Regions from separate parts of the Micromonospora sp. bgisy143 genome, predicted to be linked through region 2. Evidence: riboswitches for the same ligand, from Rfam matches in the RefSeq annotation. Region 2 holds a riboswitch; each other region holds the start of a gene.
What was found. A riboswitch is a leader RNA that binds a small molecule or an ion and turns the genes downstream of it on or off. The one in region 2 is predicted to bind cyclic di-AMP.
Positions count from the first base shown of each region.

Region 1: it holds a riboswitch for cyclic di-AMP, as region 2 does, so the genes downstream of both, AC3EN4_RS01710 (coiled-coil domain-containing protein) here and AC3EN4_RS12665 (C40 family peptidase) in region 2, are expected to answer to the same signal.
Region 3: it holds a riboswitch for cyclic di-AMP, as region 2 does, so the genes downstream of both, AC3EN4_RS25920 (transglycosylase family protein) here and AC3EN4_RS12665 (C40 family peptidase) in region 2, are expected to answer to the same signal.

Region 1 is NZ_JBYIRN010000001.1:354,902-362,153, forward strand. It holds gene AC3EN4_RS01680 (heavy metal translocating P-type ATPase) at 1-99, opposite strand, end outside; gene AC3EN4_RS01685 (hypothetical protein) at 112-1,050, opposite strand; gene AC3EN4_RS01690 (heavy-metal-associated domain-containing protein) at 1,065-1,274, opposite strand; gene AC3EN4_RS01695 (metal-sensitive transcriptional regulator) at 1,370-1,666, shown strand; gene AC3EN4_RS01700 (copper-translocating P-type ATPase) at 1,671-3,719, opposite strand; gene AC3EN4_RS01705 (YibE/F family protein) at 4,032-5,390, shown strand; cyclic di-AMP (ydaO/yuaA leader) riboswitch at 5,557-5,687, shown strand; gene AC3EN4_RS01710 (coiled-coil domain-containing protein) at 5,692-6,711, shown strand; gene AC3EN4_RS01715 (carbonic anhydrase) at 6,767-7,252, opposite strand, start outside.
Region 2 is NZ_JBYIRN010000008.1:78,232-85,483, forward strand. It holds gene AC3EN4_RS12640 (tetratricopeptide repeat protein) at 1-820, shown strand, start outside; tRNA gene AC3EN4_RS12645 (tRNA-Gly) at 1,228-1,301, opposite strand; gene AC3EN4_RS12650 (zinc metalloprotease) at 1,505-2,491, shown strand; gene AC3EN4_RS12655 (pyridoxamine 5'-phosphate oxidase family protein) at 2,567-3,115, opposite strand; gene dcd (dCTP deaminase) at 3,193-3,771, shown strand; gene AC3EN4_RS12665 (C40 family peptidase) at 3,831-4,808, opposite strand; cyclic di-AMP (ydaO/yuaA leader) riboswitch at 4,884-5,019, opposite strand; gene AC3EN4_RS12670 (N-acetylmuramoyl-L-alanine amidase) at 5,256-7,211, shown strand.
Region 3 is NZ_JBYIRN010000027.1:86,386-93,637, reverse strand. It holds gene AC3EN4_RS25925 (hypothetical protein) at 210-557, shown strand; gene AC3EN4_RS25920 (transglycosylase family protein) at 632-1,324, opposite strand; cyclic di-AMP (ydaO/yuaA leader) riboswitch at 1,324-1,492, opposite strand; gene AC3EN4_RS25915 (peptidoglycan-binding domain-containing protein) at 1,763-2,251, shown strand; gene AC3EN4_RS25910 (peptidase inhibitor family I36 protein) at 2,362-2,763, opposite strand; gene AC3EN4_RS25905 (AfsR/SARP family transcriptional regulator) at 2,947-5,784, shown strand; gene htpG (molecular chaperone HtpG) at 5,818-7,252, opposite strand, start outside.

The DNA.
Region 1 (7,252 bases), on a different contig from region 2:
CTTCTCGATCCGCGCGGCGCACGCGGCGCAGGTCATCCCCCCGATCGCCAGTTCGATCCGGTTCGGCGCCTCGGGCAGCGGTCTGCTGGTGGTGGTCATCGTCTGGTCCCGTCAGTCGTGCCCGTGCCCGGGGGTGCCGTGGTCGGCCCCGCCGGTCGGTGTCGGTTCACCCGTCGCGGCCGGATCAGCGCCGGCCACCACCGTGAACTCGGCGGTGTGCACCCGTCCGCCGTGCCGGAAGTCGAGGTAGAGCCGGTAGGTGCCGGCCGAGGGCACCTCGGCGTGGAAGGTGACGGCGGGGCCGGGCGCGGTGCGTCCGTCGCCGGGCGTCCCGTCCGGGTGTACGTGCAGGTACGCCAGATCACCCCGGCGCAGCGCCACCAGGTGCCCGTACGCCCCCAGGTACGGCTCCAGGTCGGTGACCGGCCGCCCGTCGCGGTGCACCGTCAGGGTGAGCGGGGAGGTGCGGCCCGGCTGCGGCGTACCGGCCAGGGTGACCGTGTAGCCGTCGACCGTGGTGCTGGTCGCCGGGGCGGGCAGCGCCCGCTCGGTCAGCTCGCCGGGGACGGCCACGTCCACCCCGAGGGTCAACGGCTCACCCCCGGTCGGGGTGAAGTCGGCGAACGCCCGCCACTGCCCGGCGCCGGCCAGCGGGGTGGGCACCCGCCAGGTGCCGTCCGGGGCGAGTTCCGGGTGGACGTGCCGGAAGCCGGACAGGTCACGACGGGCGACGATCAGGTGCATCCGCTTGTCGTGCGCGACGTCGTACCTGGTCACCGGCCGACCGTCCGGCCCGTCGATCCGGAACGCGAACTCGCCGGCCGGCGCGGTGACCGGCTGGAGCGTGTAGCCCCGGTCGGAGACGAGCAGCCCGCCGGGGACGAGGTCGGCGGCCTCGCCGCGCGGGGTGGGGCCCGAGGTGCGGGTCACGTCGGGCCGGCTCTGCGCGACCGGGTCGGCCGGATCGACCACCCGGCCGACCCCGAACGCCGCGCCGAAGACCGCCGCGAGACCGAGGGCAAAGACCCCCAGCCTGGTCACCGTGGTCATCCCGGGCCCTCCGCTCACGCCTCGACGAGGTCGTAGCCGGCCTCGTCGACCGCGGCCCGGACGGCCCCGGTGTCCACGGGTTGCTCGCTGCTGACGGTGACCTGGCCGGTGGCCAGGTCGACGCGTACGTCGCGCACGCCCTCGATCGCGCCCACCTCGGCGCTGACCGCGCTGACGCAGTGCCCGCAGGTCATGCCCTGAACCTGGTACGTCGTCTCGACCATCGGAAGGCTCCTCTCGTAGTACCGGTACCCGGTGGGGGTATGCCGGCAGGAACGGACGTTACCATACCCCCCAGGGGTACGCTATCCTCGTTGCCATGACCACACCCACCCCGATCCGCGGGTACACCGCCAGCAAGGACCAACTGCTCGCGCGCCTGCGTCGCGTGGAGGGGCAGGTCCGTGGCATCGAGAAGATGGTCGACGAGGACCGCTACTGCATCGACGTGCTCACCCAGATCTCCGCGATCCAGGCCGCGCTCGACAAGGTGGCCCTGGGCCTGCTCGACGGGCACGCCCGGCACTGCATGCACGAGGGGGCGGCCGAGGGCCGGGCCGACGAGATGGCCAGCGAGATGATGGCGGCCGTTGGCCGTCTCATGAAGCGCGGCTGAGCCGTCACTCCCGCTCCGGGGCCAGGGACACCCGGCGCAGCAACTGCGCGTTGAGCGCCACCACGATGGTGGACGCGGACATCAGCACCGCCGCCACCGCCGGACTCAGCGCCACCCCGGCCCCGGCGAGCACCCCGGCCGCCAGGGGCAGCGCCACCACGTTGTAGCCCGCCGCCCAGGCCAGGTTCTGCCGCATCTTGCGGTACGACGCCCGGGAGAGCCGGAGCACCGCCCCGACGCCGCGCGGGTCGGACGACGCCAGCACCACGCCCGCCGACTCGATCGCGACATCGGTACCCGCCCCGATCGCGATGCCGACGTCCGCGCGGGCCAGCGCCGGCGCGTCGTTCACCCCGTCGCCGACCATCGCCACGGTCAACCCACGCCGCTGGAGTTCCGCCACCCGGCTGTCCTTGTCGGCCGGCAGCACCTCGGCGAAGACCTCGTCCACGCCGGCCCGGAAACCGAGCTCGGCGGCGACCGACTCGGCCACCGACCGCGCGTCCCCGGTGACCATGGCGATGGTGCGGACGCCGTCGGCCCGCAGCTCGGCGATGGCCTGCCGGGCCTCCGGGCGCACCGCGTCGGTGAGCGCGAACGCCCCGAGCACCGTGTCCGGCAATCGCAGGAGATACAGCACCACGGCACCCTGTGACGACCAGCGCCCGGTCGCCTCCCGCAGCTCGTCGGGCAGCGGTCCACCCCGCTCGCGCAGCAGGGCCGGCCCGCCCACCGCGTACTCCGTACCGTCGACGGTGGCCCGCACCCCGCGGCCTGGCAGCGAGCGGAAGCCGGCGGCCCCGGCCGGTCCGCCCGGCCCGGCCGCCGCCACGATCGCGCGGGCCAGCGGATGTTCGCTGTCGGACTCCACACCGGCGGCGATCCGCAACGCCTCGTCGCGCCCCACGCCGGGGGCCGTCACCAGGTCGGTGACCGCGTGCTCGCCCCGGGTCAACGTGCCGGTCTTGTCGAACAGCACCGCGTCGACGGTCCGCATGCGCTCCAACGCGAGCCGGTCCTTGACCAGGATCCCGCTGCGCGCCGCCAGCGCCGTGGAGAGCGCGACGACGAGCGGGATGGCCAGACCGAGCGCGTGCGGGCAGGCGATCACCAGGACGGTGACGGTACGCACCACCGCCTCGTCGGGCTCACCGAGCGCGGTCCAGACCAGCAGGGTGAGCACGGCGGTACCGGTGGCCACGTAGAAGAGCGCGGCGGCGAACCGGTCGGCGAGCAGTTGGGCGCGTCCGCCGGAGCGCTGCGCCTGCGCGACCATGCGCTGGATGCCCGCGAGCGCGGTCTGGTCGCCCAGCGCCTCGACACGCACCCGGATCGCCGAATCGGTCGCGACGGTGCCGGCCACCACCCGATCCCCCGTCGACCGGGCGACCGGACGCGACTCGCCGGTGATCATCGATTCGTCCAGCTCCGCGTCGCCGTCGACGATCCGTCCGTCGGCCGGCACCCGGCCCCCGGGCCGGACCAGCACCACGTCGTCGACCCGCAGCCCGTCGAGCGGTACGCGCTCGACCTGCCCGGCCGCCGCCACCCGCTCGGCCTGGTCGGGCAGCAGCGCCGCGAGCGCCGCCAACGCACCCCGGGCCTGCCCGATGGCCCTCATCTCCTGCCAGTGCCCGAGCAGCATGATGGTGACCAGCGCCGCCAGCTCCCACCAGAAGTCCAGGTCGAAGGCGCCCAGGCTGGTCGCCAGCGATGCGGCGTACGCCACGGTGATCGCCATCGCGACCAGCAGCATCATGCCCGGGGCGCGGTCCCGGATCTCACGTACCGCGCCGACCAGGAACGGCCAGCCACCCCAGAGGAACACCACCGAACCGAGCAACGGCCCGACCCAGGAGCGAACGGGCACGTCCAGCCGGAGCCCGAGCCGGTCCACCACCAGGTGGCTCGTCAGCACCACCGGTACGGTGAGCACCAGGCAGACCCAGAACCGACGCCGGAACATGGCCGGGTCGTGCCCCGCGTGCTTGTCGTGCCCGGCGTGTTCGGCCTGTCCGGCGTGCTGTCGGTGGTCGGTGGGCGGCTCGGGCATGACTCCACCATCGCGCTCCGGCCGGGCGGTGTCAGCGGTTCGACTCCGGCGACACTCCGGCACGACCTGCGCCACTCCGGCGCACTGGTTAGCATCGTCCCGCGATGACCCACCGGATCCCGCCGCCGAGACCGGCGACGGCGCCGCCACGGCGCGACGCCGTACCGCACCGACCGGGTCGCCTCGTCACCCTCCGTGATCGCCGCGTCGTCAGGCGGCGAGCCGACGCGCCCGTCACGGCGTTCGTCCGGCGAAGCTGAACCGCTAGGCCCGCCGGCACGTACCCCGCACCGGATCGTTGGGAGTCTCGCATTGGGTTCCGACCACAGCCATTCCGCTCGACCCGCCCCGCCCCGGGTACGACGGATCCTCGTCGCGACGGTGGTGCCGCTCTTCGTGGCCACCGTCGTCGCCGCCGTGGTGCTGTGGCCGCGCGACGGCGCACCGACGAGCGGCGGTGCGACGGACGTGCCGCGCTACCACGGCACGGTGACCCGGGTGGTGACCGAACCGTGCCCGCCCTCGGCCAGCCCCGAGGGCGGGGCGGCCAGCGGGCCGTGCGGCACCGTGGACGTCCGCGTCGACGACGGTCCGAACGCCGGCGGGCAGGTGAGCACGCCCGTCCCCGCCGGGCCGGGAGCGCCGCGCGTCGAGGTGGGCGACGAGGTCGTCCTGGTCGAGCTGTCCGACCCGACCGATCCCGCCACCAGCACCTGGAACATCGCCGAGCACCAGCGCGGGACGCCGCTGGTGTGGCTCGTGGTGGTCTTCGCCGCCGCGATCGTCGCGTTCGGCCGGTGGCGGGGCCTCGCCGCGCTCGCCGGTCTGGCCGCCAGCTTCGCCATCCTGCTCACCTTCGTGTTGCCGGCCATCGGCGCCGGCCGGTCCCCGCTGCTGGTGGCCGTGGTCGGCGCGGCCCTGATCATGTTCGTGGTGCTCTACCTGACGCACGGGGTGACCGCGCAGACCTCCGTCGCGGTTCTCGGCACCCTGGGCAGCCTGGTGCTCACCGGCGTGCTCGCGACCATCGCCACGGCCGCCACCCAGCTCACCGGCTTCGGCAGCGAGGACGCCACCACGCTCTCGATGTTCCAGTCCGATGTGGACCTGCGCGGCCTGCTGCTCGCCGGGATCATCATCGGCTCACTCGGGGTACTCGACGACGTGACCGTCACCCAGGCCGCCACCGTCACCGAGCTGGCCAACGCCAACCCCGGGCTGGGTCGGCGACAGCTCTACCGGGCGGCCACCCGGGTCGGTCGGGCGCACATCGCCTCCACGGTCAACACCATCGTGCTGGCGTACGCGGGCGCGTCACTGCCGCTGCTGCTTCTGCTCACCGCCGACTCGCGTCCCATCGGGCAGATCCTGACCAGCGAGTTCCTGGCCCAGGAGATCGTCCGCAGCGCGGTCGCCACGCTCGGCCTGATCGCCGCCGTACCCCTCACCACCGGGCTGGCCGCGGTGGTGACCGCGGCCGGATCGACGACCCCGACCGACGCGGACGCCCCGGCGCCGCGCCCCCGCGCGGACCGCGCGGAGGCGCTGGCCGCTCTCAGTTCCCCGCCTGCGGGTCGGGCCGACGGGCCCGATCCGCAGCGGGAGGCAAACCCATCCACCGCCACCACTGGGTGGCCAGAGCCGAACAGGAGCACGGATACGGCATGGTGACACTCCTCAGCGTGACCGGATCGGGCACCCGCCCTGAGAACCGCGTCACTGGTCACTCAACGCCATGGCGAAATGACGCTTTTAGTCGGCATCAGGACGTAGCTCAGGCGGTGGACTCTCGGGTAACCTCGCTGCCGGTCACCGACGAAGGCGCGCAGCGGCGCCTGCGGTGCCACCGCCCAATCGCCAACCGGCGAGCCGGGGACCCAGGTACGTGGGGTGAATCCGCGACAGCGGTAGGGGCCACTTCCGCCCCGAACCCGTCAGCTAACCCGGTCGGCGGTCGACGGAAGGGAAGATTGTGACGGCACCCCTACGCCGCTGGTTGACGCCCGTGGTGGCCGTGCTCGCTGCGCTGACCGTGTTCGCCGGGCCCCTCCCGGCCCACGCCGCCCCGACGACCCCCACGCCGTCCGGGCACGAGGAGGCCGACGAGCCCAAGCTGATCACCGACGTGATCGAGCAGACCAACCGGGACTACGTGGCGGCCAAGTCCAAGTTGGACAAGTCGAAGAAGCGGCAGCTCGAACTGGCGGTGGAGGTCGAGCGGGCCAAGGCCGACCTGGCCGCGCTGGAGCCGCAGGTCGCGCAGATCGCCGCCCAGTCGTACCGGACCGGTCGGATCGGCGCGATGGCCATGCTGCTGGAGAGCGACGCCCCGGACTCGTTCGTCCAGCGGGCGGCGGCGCTCGACGAGATGAACATGGTCAACGGGAAGAAGCTCGCCGAGGTCAACGCGGTGAAGGCCCGCGCCGAGCAGGCCAAGCTGGCGCTCGACGCCGAGGTACGCGAGCAGCAGAAGCAGACCGCGCTGATGGCGAAGGACAAGCGCGACGCGGAGAAGTCACTCGCGCTGGTCGGCGGTCAGGGTTTCACCGGCGGCCTGGTGGACGCCACCTCGCCGGTCGCCCGGATCGGCCCGGGGCGCACCGCCGACGGCGACTGGAAGCCCCAGTCGTGCAGCGAGGACGACCCGACCACCTCCGGCTGCGTCACGCCGCGCACGCTGCACGCGTACAAGGAGGTCAAGCGGGCCGGCTTCAACCGGTTCGTGGGCTGCCACCGCAACGGTGGACCGTACGAGCACCCGAAGGGCCGCGCCTGTGACTGGTCGCTGCAGAAGAGCGGCTTCAGCCCGTGGCACAACAACGACACCCGGATGTACGGCAACAACGTCGCCGCGTTCCTCATCCGCAACGCCGACCGGCTCGGTATCTACTACGTGATCTGGAACCGGCAGATCTGGTTCCCGGCGACCGGCTGGAAGTCGTACAGCGGGCCGTCCAACCACACCGACCACGTACACATGTCGTTGCTCTGATCGACGCCCGCAGAGCGAGGGCCGTCCCGCGTCCGGCGGGGCGGCCCTCGACGCGTCAGGCGGCGGTGGTCGCCGCCGGGTCGTCCGAGGCGTCGCCGGCCGGTACCGGAGTCACCGGTCGCACCACTCCGGCGGCGAGCCGGTACGACATCCCCACCACCGCGCACCGCTCCTGCGCCACCGCGTCGGCCAACACGGGCGACTGCGCGAGCAGCGTCTCGACGGTCTGCGCGATGTGGATGTCGACGATCCCGTCGATGTCGTCCACGCCCTCGGCCGTGGCTCGCCGCAGGCTGGGCAGCACCGCGTCGACGACCGCCGGGAGGTGCCCCGGGGGCGCGATGCCGGTGGCCGCCGCCTCGCGGGCCGCCTGCACGGCGCCGCAGGAGTCGTGCCCGAGCACCACCACCAGCGGCGTACCGAGGACGGCCACCGCGTACTCCACGCTGCCCAGCACCTCCGACCCGGTGGTGTGCCCGGCCGTACGGACGACGAAGAGGTCACCCAGCCCTCGGTCGAAAATGATCTCGGCGGCCAGGCG
Region 2 (7,252 bases):
GCAAGATCAGCGCCGCTTCGACAAAGCCGAAGCCCACTACAAGCAGGCCCTGACCATCTACCTGGAATTCAACGACCGGCACAGCACCGCCGGCATTTACCACAATCTCGGCGTCATCGCGCGGGATCAGCGGCGCTTCGACGAAGCCGAAGCCCACTACAACCAGGCCCTGACCAGCTACCTGGAATTCAACGACCGGCACAACGCGGCTGGCGTCTACCACAATCTCGGCGTGGTCGCGCAAGACCAGCGGCGCTTCGACGAAGCCGAAGCCCACTACAAGCAGGCCCTGACCAGCTACCTGGAATTCAACGACCAGCACAGTGCGGCCAGCACCTACCACCAGCTTGGCGTGGTAGCGCAAGGTCAGCGGCGCTTCGACGAAGCCGAAGTCCACTACAAGCAGGCCCTGACCATCTACCTGGAGCTCGACGACCGGCACAACACTGCCAGCACCTATCACCGGCTCGGCCTGGTCGCGCAAGACCAGCGGCGCTTCGACGAAGCCGAAGCCCACTACAAGCAGGCCCTGACCATCTACCTAGGGCTCAACGACCGGCACAACACTGCCAGCACCTATCACCGGCTCGGCCTGGTCGCTCAGGATCAGCGGCGCTTCGACAATGCAGCCCGCGCGTTGTTCAGAGCGGCTGCCAACTGGCGATCGCTGTACGGCCAGTGGCCCAGAGAGACGGTGACCGAGCTGAAGCAGCTGCGGCAACAGATGAGTTCAACCGACTTCCATCGGATCCTGCAAGACAACCTGGGTACCGACCTCGTCGATGCGCTTAACGCGGCTGTCGACGATGCCACCGAATGAGACCGCCGCTGCCATCCTCCCCCACGCCGCGATCCGCCCCCTGTGGGAGCGGGCCGCCTTCCGGGCCGCCACCTCAAGCGGACCTTCACGGCCCCACGGGCGCTGCCGGGTCGGGCGGTGGTCTGCTTGGCGTGCGGTCGATAGCAGGCGGGAGACACACCGGGAACCCTTGCGTCACGGACCGGCGCGAACTCGCCGACCTCATGGCCCGGACGGGGCACGCCTCCACTCGGGCCGCCGATCTATCGGCACACGGCCCAGGAACGTGACCAGCACATTGCTGACGGCCTCAGTGAGCAGATCAAAAAGGGCCGCGATCGGGCACGCAACGGGCACGCCAAGCCTAAGAGGTGACCGAAACGAATGAGGCCCAGGTCGGGAGCATGTCCCGACCTGGGCCTTGATCGTGGAGCGGGTGACGGGAATCGAACCCGCACTGTCAGCTTGGGAAGCTGATGTTCTGCCATTGAACTACACCCGCGGGCGGCACCACTGTACCCGAGTCGTCGCGGCCGTGCACCCAGCCACCCCCGCGCGCCGGCCGGCCACGTCCAGAGCCGAAGAAGTTTCCAGACGGCAACATATGGCCGTTCTCAAATGCGTCGATGGGTTGTAACGTCTGCCACACGTTCTCAGCCACGGCGTGACACACCCCCTGTCGCGCCGCCAGAAAGAGGTGGGCCCATGGGACTCCGTCCCAACCTGCTGACCCGGCGTGTCGCCGGTGTCGCGTCGACGACCCTCGCGCTGCTGCTCAGCACCGCCGCGGTGGGTGTCGTCCCGGCCGCTTCGGCCTTCTCCGCGGCGCCCGGCGGCACCTGCGCGGAGCCGGCCGACAGCCACGCCAACGCCCGGGCGAAGCCCGGCGCGGGGGCCAAGCACGAGCCGAACGAACTGACCGCCAAGCAGGTCCGCGAGCGGGACGCCGACCTCGCGGCGGCGTTGCGCGAGCGGGCCAACTACCGGGCCGGCGCCGGTGCCACGACGCTGGCAGCCACCGTCACCATCCCGGTGGTGGTGCACGTGATCCAGGAGAACAGCACCCGAGCCGGCGGCAACATCCCCGACTCGATGATCACCTCGCAGATCAGCGTGCTGAACCAGTCCTACGCCGGGTCGACCGGCGGCGCGGCCACCGCGTTCGCCTTCCGGCTCGACAAGATCAACCGGGTGACGAACCCCTCCTGGTACCCGATCGTCGAGGGCTCGTCCGCCGAGCGGTCGATGAAGTCGTCGCTGCGGGTGGGCGGCAAGAACACGCTCAACATCTACCTCGGCGAGTTGAGTGACGACCTGCTGGGCTGGGCGACCTTCCCGCAGCGAAACCTGAGCAGCATGGACGGCGTGGTCGTGCTGAGCGAGTCGCTGCCGGGTGGCACGGCCACCAACTACAACCAGGGCGACACCGGCACCCACGAGGTGGGCCACTGGCTGAACCTGTACCACACCTTCCAGGGCGGTTGCGGCGGCTCCGGCGACCAGGTAAGCGACACCCCGGCCGAGGCGTCCCCGGCGTACCAGTGCCCGACCGGGCGGAACACCTGCTCGGCGACCGGCCTGGACCCGATCACCAACTTCATGGACTACACCTACGACTCGTGCATGTACCAGTTCACCGCAGGTCAGGCGAGCCGCATGCTGACCGCGTGGAACGCGTACCGCGCGGCGTAGCTCTCCTCGCGTACACCAGGTGCCGGCTCTGTCACGACGGAGCCGGCACCGGCGTTTTTCTCCCCAGGGCCGTGGTCAGGCGGCCGTGCACTGGACGTCGCGGCTGCGACGGGTCGGGCGAGTCTGCGGTACGGCCGGAGGCGCGGTCGCCGCGGGTGGGGTGTGCGGATCGAGCCAGACCTGGACGGCCGGTCGCCCGACCGCGATGCCCAAGCCGTGCTGGTCGCGGCGGGTCAGCATCGCCACGTCGACGGTGAACTCGAACAACCGCCAGTCGACCCGCGGCTCCGCCCGGGCGCTCTGCGCCAGCCGGGCCACCCGGACCGGATCGGTGACCGGCCAGGCGTGGCCCGCCACGTACGCCTCGTCGTCGCTCTCCTCCGGGGGGAACGAGTGCAGCGCGTAACGGCCGTCGCGTTCGAGGTCGCGGCGCTTCGGCGAGTCGATGATGAAGCAGAACAGACCCTCGTCGGTGATGACCGGGGAGACCGGATGGACCCGGGGCCCACCGTCGGCACGGACCGTGGCCAGGTAGCCGAAGCCCGGCCCGTACTGCTGCAGGAGAACGCGGATGCCGTCGGCGAGGCGGGGCTCGTCGGCGGCGAAATCGGACCAGGAAGCCATGCGGGCATTCTATCGAACAAATGTACGAGGAGCGACCTCGACACGCTGGTCACCGCCCACCTCGCTATGGTGGTCCGATGCTGCTCTCCGACCGTGACCTGGTCTCCGAGATCAAGGCCGGCACGCTGGGCCTGGAGCCGTTCGAGCCCACCCTGGTCCAACCCTCCAGCATCGACGTACGACTCGACCGGCTGTTCCGGGTCTTCAACAACCACCTCTACACCCACATCGACCCGGCCATGCAGCAGGACGATCTGACCTCGGTGGTCGAGGTGCCCGACGGTGAGCCGTTCGTGCTGCACCCGGGGGAGTTCGTGCTCGCCTCGACGCTGGAGGTGATCTCGCTCGGCGACCAGCTCGCCGGCCGGCTGGAGGGCAAGAGCTCGCTGGGCCGCCTCGGCCTGCTCACCCACTCCACCGCCGGGTTCATCGACCCGGGCTTCTCCGGGCACGTCACGCTGGAACTGTCCAACGTGGCGAACCTGCCGATCACCCTCTGGCCGGGCATGAAGATCGGCCAGCTCTGCATCTTCCGGCTCTCGTCGCCGGCCGAGCACCCGTACGGCTCGGTGGTCTACGGGTCGCGTTACCAGGGTCAGCGGGGGCCGACGCCGAGTCGCTCCTGGCAGAACTGGCGCGCCTGGCCGACGCGCTAGGGACGACGAGGGCCCGCCGCGAGCGGATCGCGACGGGCCCTGACCGTGTCCCGCGTCGGTCAGCCGGGACGGCCGTAGCTGTGAATGGGCCCGTCGTCGACCTTCTTCATCTTGACGGGCACCCCGGCCTGGGAGGCGTGCACCACCCAGCCGTTGCCGACGTACATCCCGACGTGGTGGATGTCGCTGTAGTAGAAGACCAGGTCACCGGGGCGCAGGTCGCTCTTGCTGACGTTCTTGGTGACCCGGCTCTGGGCGGCGGCGTTGTGCGGCAGCGACACACCGGCCTTCGCCCACGCGGCCAGCATCAGCCCGGAGCAGTCGTACGAGTTCGGTCCCTCGGCGCCCCACACGTACGGCTTGCCGATCTGGGCGCAGGCGAACTTGACCGCGATACCGGCACCGCCACCCGGGTAGCTGGCCGGGCAGGGCGCCGGACGCAGCGGACCGCCGCCGCCGTTGCCGTACACCTTGAGGCGCAGCTTCTGCAGCCGGTCGATCTCCTCGTTGATCTGCTTCTTCTTCGCCGCCAACTGGGCCTCGGTGCGGGTCAGCTGGGCCACCATCTCGTCCAGCGGCGCCTTCTGCCGGGCCAGCTCATTGCGCAGGTCGGCGACCTGACGGACGTCCTCCTGCTGGTTGTGGGCGAACCGGTCGAGCATCTCGAGCTGACCGACGACCTCGCTGGGCGACCGGCTGCCGAGCATCGTGTTCACGGTCGACAGGTTCTCGCCCATGTAGGCGCGCACGGCCAGCGCGCTGACCTTGTCCATGGCGGCGTCGACCTGGCGCTCCAGCGGCGCGATACGGGCGGCGAGGGCGTCGGCCTGCTTGCGCTTGAGGGCCAGGTCGGTACGGGTGGCGTTGTGCCGCTCGATGATCGGTTCGAGCTTGTTCCAGTCGTCGTCGATCTGCTTTTCGATCTCGGCGACGGACGGGTCGGCGTGGGCCGCCGTGGCGCTGCCGGTCAGGACGACGGCGACGCCGACCAGGGCGGCGAGGGCGGTGGTGAAGCGGGACCAGCGTGGACGCGGCACGGTCGACGTCGGTTCGGCCGGAGCCGACCGTCCGGACGACGGCCGCGGGGCATGGGAGGCCACCGGGTTCCGTACTCCTTCTTCCTGACCGCCTACCGGGTTAGCTGACGGGTTCGGGCGGGAAGTGGGCGCCCTACCGCAGGAACTGCGGATTCACCCCGGGGAACGTGGGTCCCCGGCTCGCTCGCGAGCGACTCGGCGGTGTCGGTCCGTTACCGCCCGGGGTGGGCAGACCTGCTACCGGGCCGACGAATGACCAGAGTAGAGACGGCCGTTACCGATCCGCAACCCGTGCGGCCGTGACACTCCGTACCGAATCGCGCGTTCCATCGCGGTGATGTGAAGGTTTCTTTCCGCTGATTTTGATACATGGAAAGGTATTGACGCGGACTCCCCCGCAGCGCGAAGGTGACCGCAACCGACACCAGTTCATATGTAGGGGGTTCGATGAAACGTCCGACCCTGCTCGCCGTCGCGCTGCTCACCGCCACAGCGACCGTACCGCTACCCGCCGGACCGGCCGCCGCGGCACCCGCCGCCGACCGCCAGCAGCAGTACGCCGCCGCCGCGACCGAGTACGGCGTGCCGCTCGACGTGCTGCTCGGCGTCTCCTACCTGGAATCCCGGTGGGACAGCAACGCCGGCACCCCGAGCACCAGCGGCGGCTACGGCCCGATGCACCTGACCGACGCCCGTCACGTGGCCGCCCTACCCCGGCGCGGCCACCACGACGCTCCGGGAGAGGACCCGCGCGGCGACGACTCCCGTCGCGCTCTGACGCCCGCGCCCGCCACCGACGACGCGCCGCCCACCGCCGCGCTACAGACGCTGGACGCCGCCGCCGCGTTGACCGGCGCCACCGTCGAGGCGCTGCGCACCGACCCGACGACGAACATCCGGGGTGGGGCGGCGCTGCTGTCCGCGTACCAACGGGAGGTCGGCGCCCCGGTCGGCGTCGGCACCGACCCGGCCACCTGGTACGGCGCGGTGGCCCGCTACGCCGGCGCGGACAGCGCCGATGCCGCGGCGGCCTTCGCCGACGAGGTCTTCACCACGATCGGCGCCGGCGAGACGCGGGTTACCGACGACGGCCAGCGGGTCACGCTGCCGGCCCGGACGGTCCGCCCCGAACGGTCCTGGCTGGACCGGCTCGGGCTGCGGCGACTCGCCCGTCCGGACGGGCTGGAATGCCCCCGCACGGTGTCCTGTGAGTGGATCCCCGCCCCCTACGCGGCGTTCGGCGACGGCGACTACGGCAACCACGACCTCTCCGACCGACCCGGCCGGCAGAAGATCGAGTACATCGTCATCCACGACACCGAGGCGAGTTGGGCGACCACCCTGCAACTCGTTCAGGATCCGACCTACGTGAGTTGGCACTACTCGCTGCGGTCGGTGGACGGACAGATCGCCCAGCACGTCAGGACCAAGGACGTCGCCTGGCACGCCGGCAACTGGTACGTCAACGCCAAGTCGATCGGGCTGGAACACGAGGGCTTCGCCGCGCAGGGCACCTGGTACACGGAGGCGATGTACCGGACCTCGGCGAAGCTCGTCCGGCATCTCGCCCTGCGGCTGGGCATCCCACTGGACCGCCAGCACATCATCGGCCACGACAACGTGCCCGGCACCACGGCGGCGACGGTGCGCGGGATGCACTGGGACCCGGGGCCCTACTGGGACTGGACGCACTACTTCGACCTGCTGCACGCGCCCCGACTCGACACCGGCACCCCGGCCACCGGGCTGGTCCGGATCGACCCCGACTACGCGACCAACCGGCCGGCGTTCACCGGGTGCGTCACCCCGGGAACACCGTGCGCGCCCCGCGGCTCGTCGGCGGTGGTGTTGCGTACCGCGCCGTCGGCGGACGCGCCGCTGGTCAACGACATCGCGCTGCGCCCCGACGGCACCCCGAACACGATGGACGTGTCGGACCACGGCGCCCGCGCCTCCGCCGGCCAGACGTACGCGCTGGCCGGTCGGCAGGGTGACTGGACGGCCATCTGGTACCTCGGGCAGCGGGCCTGGTTCCACAACCCGGCGTCCGCCCCGACCGCGACCTGGACCGTCGGGATGGTGGTCACCCCGAAGCCCGGCCGGACCACGATCCCGGTGTACGGGCGGGCGTACCCGGAGCAGGCCGCCTACCCGGCCGGCGTGCCCTACCAGGCGATCTCACCGTTGCAGTACACCCTCGCCGCCGGTCAGCGGTACGCGGTCGGCGCGGTGCTGCCCGGCGAGTACTACCGGGCCAGCACCTTCGACGGCTCCTCGCCCGGCGACTGGACGGTGATCCGGGGCCAGAACCGGTACGCGCAGATCCAGTTCGGCCACCGCGTCATGTACGTCGACCTCGCCGACGTACAGCTCCTGCCGTCCCCGGTGGGCGCACCGCGCTGAGGGAACCGGTCGGCGCACCGCGCTGAGGGAACCGGTCGGCG
Region 3 (7,252 bases), on a different contig from region 2:
CCGGCAAGGCGGAGGTTGGCTCGGATACCGGTGTTGTATCCGGGCCAACCTCCAACGCAGCCGGGCGTCGTCTGGGCCCGCCGCAGGCCGGCCAGGGGCTTCGACACACGCCCTAACCGCTGCGACCGGAGACACATCACAGCAGGTCGGCGGTTTAGCCGACCGCCCACGGGTGAATTCTTGACCGGAAAGCCTGACGAGGGGGGCCCATGTCCGACGAGACCAGCAACCGACCGAGCCGTCGCGCCGAACGCCCGGACGACGTGACCGACCCGCTGCTGTGGCAGCTCGCGGTCGACGTGCTCGACGCGCACGAGCCCGACGACGAGGGTCACTGCCGCAATCTCCAGTGCGCCGGCCAGTCCTGGCCGTGCACGGCGCGTACCACGGCCGAGCAGTCGCTGCGACTGGCCCGCAGCACCCCCGACGCGGCCGGGACGGCCGACGGCGGCGGGGCCGAGAGGCCGGCCGGGACGGCCGCGCCGGCGCCGCGCTGGGGCTGGAACGCCGACGTGATGGCCCGCCGCGAGGCGCGGACGGCCGCCTCGGCGGCGTGACGCGTCCCCGCGGGGACAGCACAGACGAACGAACGCTCGGCCGGGGATCCGGCCGAGCGTTCGCCTGTGGTACGTCAGAGAGCGAGCCGCTGCCCCGGGAGGATCAGACCCGGGTCCGCGCCGATCAGCTGACGGTTGCGCTCGTACAGGGCCTGCCAGCCGCCGCTCTGCCGGTGCCGCTCGGCGATCTCCGACAGGGTGTCCCCCGGCCGGACCACGTACGTGTCACCGCTGGCCGCCGGGGCGGTCCGCTCGTGGTTACGGGTAGCCGGCCGGTCGCCGCGCGACGAGTGCTCCCTGCCGGCGGTGGACGGCGACGACTTGCCGGTCGACGTCGTCGAGGACTTCCTGGTGGACTTCGTCGAGGACTTGCCGGTGGACTTCGTCGCGGAGCCGCCCGACGAGCCGCCCTTGCGGCCGCAGGTCGGCCACGCGCCGATGCCCTGCCCGTCGAGCACCTTCTCGGCGATCGCGATCTGCTCGCCGCGGCTGGCCAGGTCGGCGCGGGCGGCGTACTTCTTGCCGCCGTAGCCGGCCCAGGTGCCCTGGGAGAACTGCAAACCGCCGTAGTAGCCGTTCCCGGTATTGATCTTCCAGTTGCCGCCGGACTCGCACTGGGCGATCGCGTCCCAGTTGACACCGGCCTGGGCCGGGGCCGCCGGGCCGAAAAGGGCGACGGCGCCGGTGACCGCGCCGACGGCCAGGGTGCCGACGGCGACGCGGCGGGTGGTGACCCGTCGATGACGGGGGGTGTACGCAGACGTCATGGAACTTTCCTCCACGCCGGCGAGGTGAGCTGTCGGGTTCGGGCCGAGGAGCCCGGCCGCGCGCTGCGGCTTCACCCCGAGGTGACATGCACCGAGGAACCTGGGTCCCCCGCTCCTGCCCGGGTTCTGTTTCCGACGACCGGGGGCAGGATTTGGCGTTACCGGTCGCGGCGTCCACGGTGGCGGACCCGACCGACGGTAGGCACGGTCGCCGACGGTCGCCCACCGCTTGTGAAGTTGTTCACCGGCCCACGCGGGGCACCCCGGCCAGCGGTTGCGGACGACGTCCACCTGTGCACCGACCACGATGGACCGATTCCGATCACGGTGTGACGCGTACCTGGCGAATTGACGTTCGGACAGGAAACCGTAGACAGCCGGTCGCGATGCTCCGAAGCGCACCGGGTCCATCCCGGACCCCACACGCAGGAGGAACCCATGGCGCTCCAGCAGAGTCGCACCGGCCGTCGCCGCGCCGCGGCCACCCTCGTCGCCGTACTGGCCGGCGTGGGCCTGACCCTGTCCACGCCGGCCGCCGCACAGGCGGCCAGCCCGTGCACCAGCCTGACCTTCTACCGGGTCGGCGGCTACCCGGGCGGGGCGGACATGCACGTGCCGACCGTCGGCTGGCAGACCGGGAACAAGAGCTGCTACCTCAGCTACGGCCACTCGAACTCGGCGGTGCTGGTGTTGCAGGAGGCGCTGAACAACTGCTACTCGCGGTCGCTCACCCTGGACGGCAACTACGGTTCGAAGACCCGCGAGGCCGTCCGGTACGCCCAGCAGAAGATCAACGAGGACATCGTGTACGCGAACATCGCCGAGGACGGCGAGTACGGCCCGCAGACCCGCGCCTACATGGGCTTCGCGATCTTCGGGGTCAACGGCGGTCCGGTCATCCCCAACGTCTGCTACTACCCGGGCTGACACCACCCGCAGCGCCGGCCGGGGTCCCCCGTGGACTCCGGCCGGCGCCGTGGTGGCCCCCCACAGGTACGGCTGCGCCGGGTCAGCCCCGCCCCCGCGCAGCCGTCGGATCAGCAGACCCGGACCGCCTCGATCCGCTTGTTCCAGGTTCCCCCGATGGCGGCCGTGTCGTACGCCAGGTTCGCCCGGTAGCCGTACGCGTGCTGGTAGCCGAGCAGGCCGGTGGCGTTCGCGTTGTCCCAGAAGGTGGAGACGGTGCCGGACGGCCGGTTGTTGATGATCGACTGAGCCTGGTTGCGGAAGTACGAGGGCAGCGTGACGTCCTTACACCAGTTGTACGGCCCGTCGAGCAGGAAGATGTCGCCGCTGAAGTTGGCCCCGGAGTACAGGCAGAGCAGACCCGACGGGCAGGCGTAGTTGGCCTGGGCCGGGCTCGGAGCGACGCCGAGTGTGGCGCCCACGGCGACCACGCCGAGCAGCGCCGACGTGAGTCTTCGCAGAGCAGTTCGCACGATGATGACCTCCGGTGTCGTCACGACCGGGACCGGCCGTGAGTCGAGTTGCCGACATCACGTTGATCGATGTCGTTGTGCCAACGATGATCTGCGCGGAAGGTCGACGAATTCCTGCCGGAACCTCAATCCGGGGTGTCCCGGCACCGGGTGGGCGACCGGCAGCACAGCGAGCGGCGATTCATGGAAATTCGGGTCCTCGGGCCGGTCGAGGTCTGGGCGGAAGGTCATCCGGTCGATGCCGGAGCGGCCCGCCAGCGCGCCGTGCTGGCCGCGCTGGCGGTCGACGTGGGCCGACCGGTCCACCTGGACGCTCTGGTGGACCGGGTCTGGGGCGACGCGTCGCCGCCCCGCGTCCGCCACAACCTGCACGTCTATCTCGCCCGGCTCCGCCGGGTGCTGGCCGACGCGGGCGCACCCGACGCGTTGGCCCGCCGGTCGGGCGGTTATCTCCTGGACCTGCCGCCGGAGACGGTGGACGGCCCGCACTTCGAGGCGCTGCGGCACCGGGCCGACGCTCTGTCCGACCAGGACCCCGAGCGGGTGGACCTGCTGCGCCGGGCGCTGGAGCTGTGGCGTGGCGAGCCGCTGGCCGGACTACCCGGCGAGTGGGCGGCCCGGGTCCGACAGGACTGGCACCGCCGGCACACCGACACCGCCGTGCAGTGGGCCCGTGGGATGCTGCGGCGGGGCGAGCCGGATGCGGTGATTGATCCGCTGACCCGGCTCGCCGACGAGCATCCGCTGGACGAACCGGTCGCCGCCGTGCTGCTGCACGCGCTGGCCGCGGCCGGTCGGGGTGCGCAGGCGCTGACGTACTACGCCCGGCTGCGGGACCGACTCGCCGACGCGCTCGGCGTGGACCCGGGCGTCGAGCTGCGCCAGCTGCACCAGGCCATCCTGCGTGGTGAGGTCACCGTGCCGGCCGCGCAGGCGCTTCCCGTACCGGCCGGCGCGGGCGACGTCGCGCGGACCCGGGCGGACCGCCCGATTCCCGCGCAGTTGCCGTCGGATGTGCGGGGCTTCGCCGGGCGGGATGCGGAGCTGGCCCGGTTGGACGCGCTGCGGGCGTCCGCCGAGGAACGACCCGGGGCCGTTCCGCTGGCCGTGCTCTCCGGAGCGGGCGGCGTCGGCAAGACGGCCCTCGCCGTGCACTGGGCGCACCGGGTCGCCGGGCAGTTCCCGGACGGGCAGCTCTACGCCAACCTGGAGGGCTACACCCACAGCGGCGTCGTCCGCAGCGCGCAGCAGGTGGTCCGGGGCTTCCTGGCCGCGCTCGGCGTGCCGCCCCGCGAGGTGCCGGCGGACGAGCAGGCGCAGACCGCGTTGTACCGCAGCCTGCTCGCCGGTCGGCGGATGCTGGTGCTGCTCGACAACGCCCGGGACGCCGCGCAGGTCCGGCCGCTGCTGCCGGGCGCGGCGAGCTGCCTGGTGCTGGTGACCAGCCGGGACCGGCTCACCGGTCTGGTGGCCACCGAGGGCGCCGAGGCGATCGTGCTGGACCTGCTCAGCGCCGAGGACGCCCAGGCCCTGCTGTACGCGCGGATCGGGGCGCGGGCGAGGGCCGAACGGACGGCGGTCGACGAGCTGGTACGACTCTGTGACCGGCTGCCGCTGGCCCTGGTCGTGGTGGCGGCCCGCGCGGTGGTCCGGCCCCAGCTGCCGCTGGCCGAGTTGAGCGCGCAACTCCGGAACGACGGCCGGCTGGACGGGCTCGACACGGGCGACCACGACAGCAGCGTGCGGGCGGCGCTGTCCTGGTCGTACCGGCTGCTGTCGGCGCCAACCGCGCGGCTGTTCCGACTGGTCGGCGGCAGCACGGACGTGACGGTGAGTACCGCGGCCGGGGTCAGTCTCGTCGGCGCCGGCCGACGGGCCGTCCGGGCGGCGTTCGCCGAGCTGGCGGACGCGCATCTGATGCTGGAGCGCGCCCCGGACCGGTACGCCATGCACGACCTGTTGCGGGCGTTCGCGGCCGAGCTGTCCGCCGAGCACGACCCGGCCGGCGACCGGGCCGAGGCGCGCGGCCGGCTCTTCGACCACTACCTGCACAGCGCGCACGGGGCGGCCGTGCTGCTGCATCCGCACTGGGATCCGATCACCCTCGCCCCGGCCGTGGCGGGCGTACGGCCGGAGAAGTTCGGCGACCATGACGAGGCGGTGGCGTGGTTCACCCGCGAGCGCGACGTGCTGATCGCGCTCGTGGAACGGTGCGCCGCCAGCGGGGCCGATCGGCACGCCTGGCAGCTCGCCTGGAGCCTGACCAGTTTCCTGGACCGTCAGGGCGGCTGGCACGACCAGTTGGCGGTGCAGCGTTCGGCGCTGGCGGCGGCGCGGCGCAGCGGGTCGGTGGTCGGGCAGGCACACGCCCATCGCAGCCTGGCGCGGGCGCAGGCCCGCCTGGGCCGGCTCCACGAGGCGCCCGGCCAGCTCCAGCGGGCGCTGGAGCTCTTCCGCGAGCTGGGCGACCTGGCCAACCAGGCGCACACCTGCCTCGACCTGGCCGAGGTGGCCGACCGGGAGGGCCGGCGCGCCGAGGTGGTCCAGCACGCCGAGGCGGCGTTGGCGCTGTATCGCGAGGCGGGCCACCGCTACGGGCAGGCGATGGCGTTGAACGCGGTCGGCTGGTACCGGGCCCAACTCGGCGCGCACGACACCGCGGTCGAGGCGTGCCAGCAGGCGTTGGAGCTGCTACGCGAGTTCGACGACCGGCAGGGCCAGGCGCCCACCTGGGACACCCTCGGCTACGCGCAGCACCGCGCCGGACGGCCCGCGGAGGCGGTCGTCGCCTACCGGCACGCGCTGGCGCTGTACCGGGAGTTCCAGGACCGGTACTACGAGGCGGACACGTTGGGGCACCTGGCCGAGGCGCAGGTCGACGCGGGCGACCCGGCGGAAGCGGCGCGGAGTTGGCGGACCGCGCTGGGCATCCTGGACGAACTCGGCCACCCGGACGCGGCGGAGGTCCGTCGCCGGCTGGCGGACGTCGACACGTCCGGACCGGCCGGCGGGACCCACTGAGCGGGCGGCCCGCCGGCCGGAGGGGCCGAACGGTTACAGGGTGCGCGCCAGCCGGTCGGCGAGGGTCCGGGTGAACCGGGCCGGGTCGGCCAGCTCGCCGCCCTCGGCGAGGACCGCCAGGCCGTACAGCAGTTCGGCGGTCTCGGTCAGGGCCGGGCCGGAGTCGCCCTGCTCGTGGGCCTTGCGCAGCCCGGCGACCAGCGGGTGACCGGGGTTGATCTCCAGGATCCGCTTGGTCGAGGGGACCTCGTGCCCCATCGCCCGGTACATCTTCTCCAGCGTCGGCGTGAGGTCGTGCGCGTCACCCACCACGCAGGCCGGTGAGGTGGTCAGCCGCGACGACAGGCGGACCTCCCGGACACTGTCGGCCAGGGTCGTGCCCAGCCAGTCGACAAGCGCGGCGAACTCCTGCCGCTGCTGCTCACGCTCGGCCTCGGCCTGCTGCTTCTCCTCGTCGGTGTCCAGGTCGACCTGACCCTTGGCGATCGAGCGCAGCGGCCGGCCGTCGTACTCGCCGACCCGCTCGACCCACACCTCGTCGACCGGGTCGGTGAGCAGCAGCACCTCGTGGCCCTTGGCCCGGAACGCCTCCAGGTGCGGAGAGTTCTCGATGGTGGCCCGGGAGTCGCCGGTGGCGTACCAGATGTCGGTCTGGCCGTCCTTCATCCGCGAGACGTAACCGGCCAGGTCGGTGGGCTCGGCCGCGTCGTGGGTGGACGCGACGGACAGGATCTCCAGCAGGGTGTCCCGGTTGTCGGTGTCGTCGATCAGCCCTTCCTTGACCACCGCGCCGAACTCCGTCCAGAAGGTGCGGTAGCGCTCGGCGTGGTTGGCCTTGAGGTCCTTGACGGTGGCGAGGACCTTCTTGACCAGGCGACGGCGGACGATCTGGATCTGCCGGTCCTGCTGGAGGATCTCCCGGGAGATGTTCAGCGACAGGTCGTGCGCGTCGACGACGCCCTTGACGAAGCGCAGATAGGTGGGGACCAGCGCCTCGCAGTCGTCCATGATGAACACCCGCTTGACGTAGAGCTGCACGCCGCGGCGACCCTGCGGGGAGAACATGTCCAGCGGGGCGTGGCTGGGCAGGAAGAGCAGCGCCTCGTACTCGAAGGTGCCCTCGCCCTTCATGTGCACGACCTCGAGCGGGTCGGCCCAGTCGTGGCTGACGTGCTTGTAGAACTCGTTGTACTCGGCGGCGTCGACCTCGTCGCGGGGGCGTGCCCACAGCGCCTTCATCGAGTTGAGGGTCTGCACCTCGCTGGTGGCGGCCTCGCCGTCGGCGCCGGGGCGCTCGACGGTCATCCGGATCGGCCACGCGATGAAGTCGGAGTAGCGCTTGACGATCTCGCGGATCGTCCACTCGGCGGTGTAGTCGTGCAGGTTGTCCTCGGTGTCCGCCGGCTTGAGGTGCAGGGTCACCGCGGTGCCCTGGGGGGCCTCGTCCACCGACTCGATCGAGTAGGTG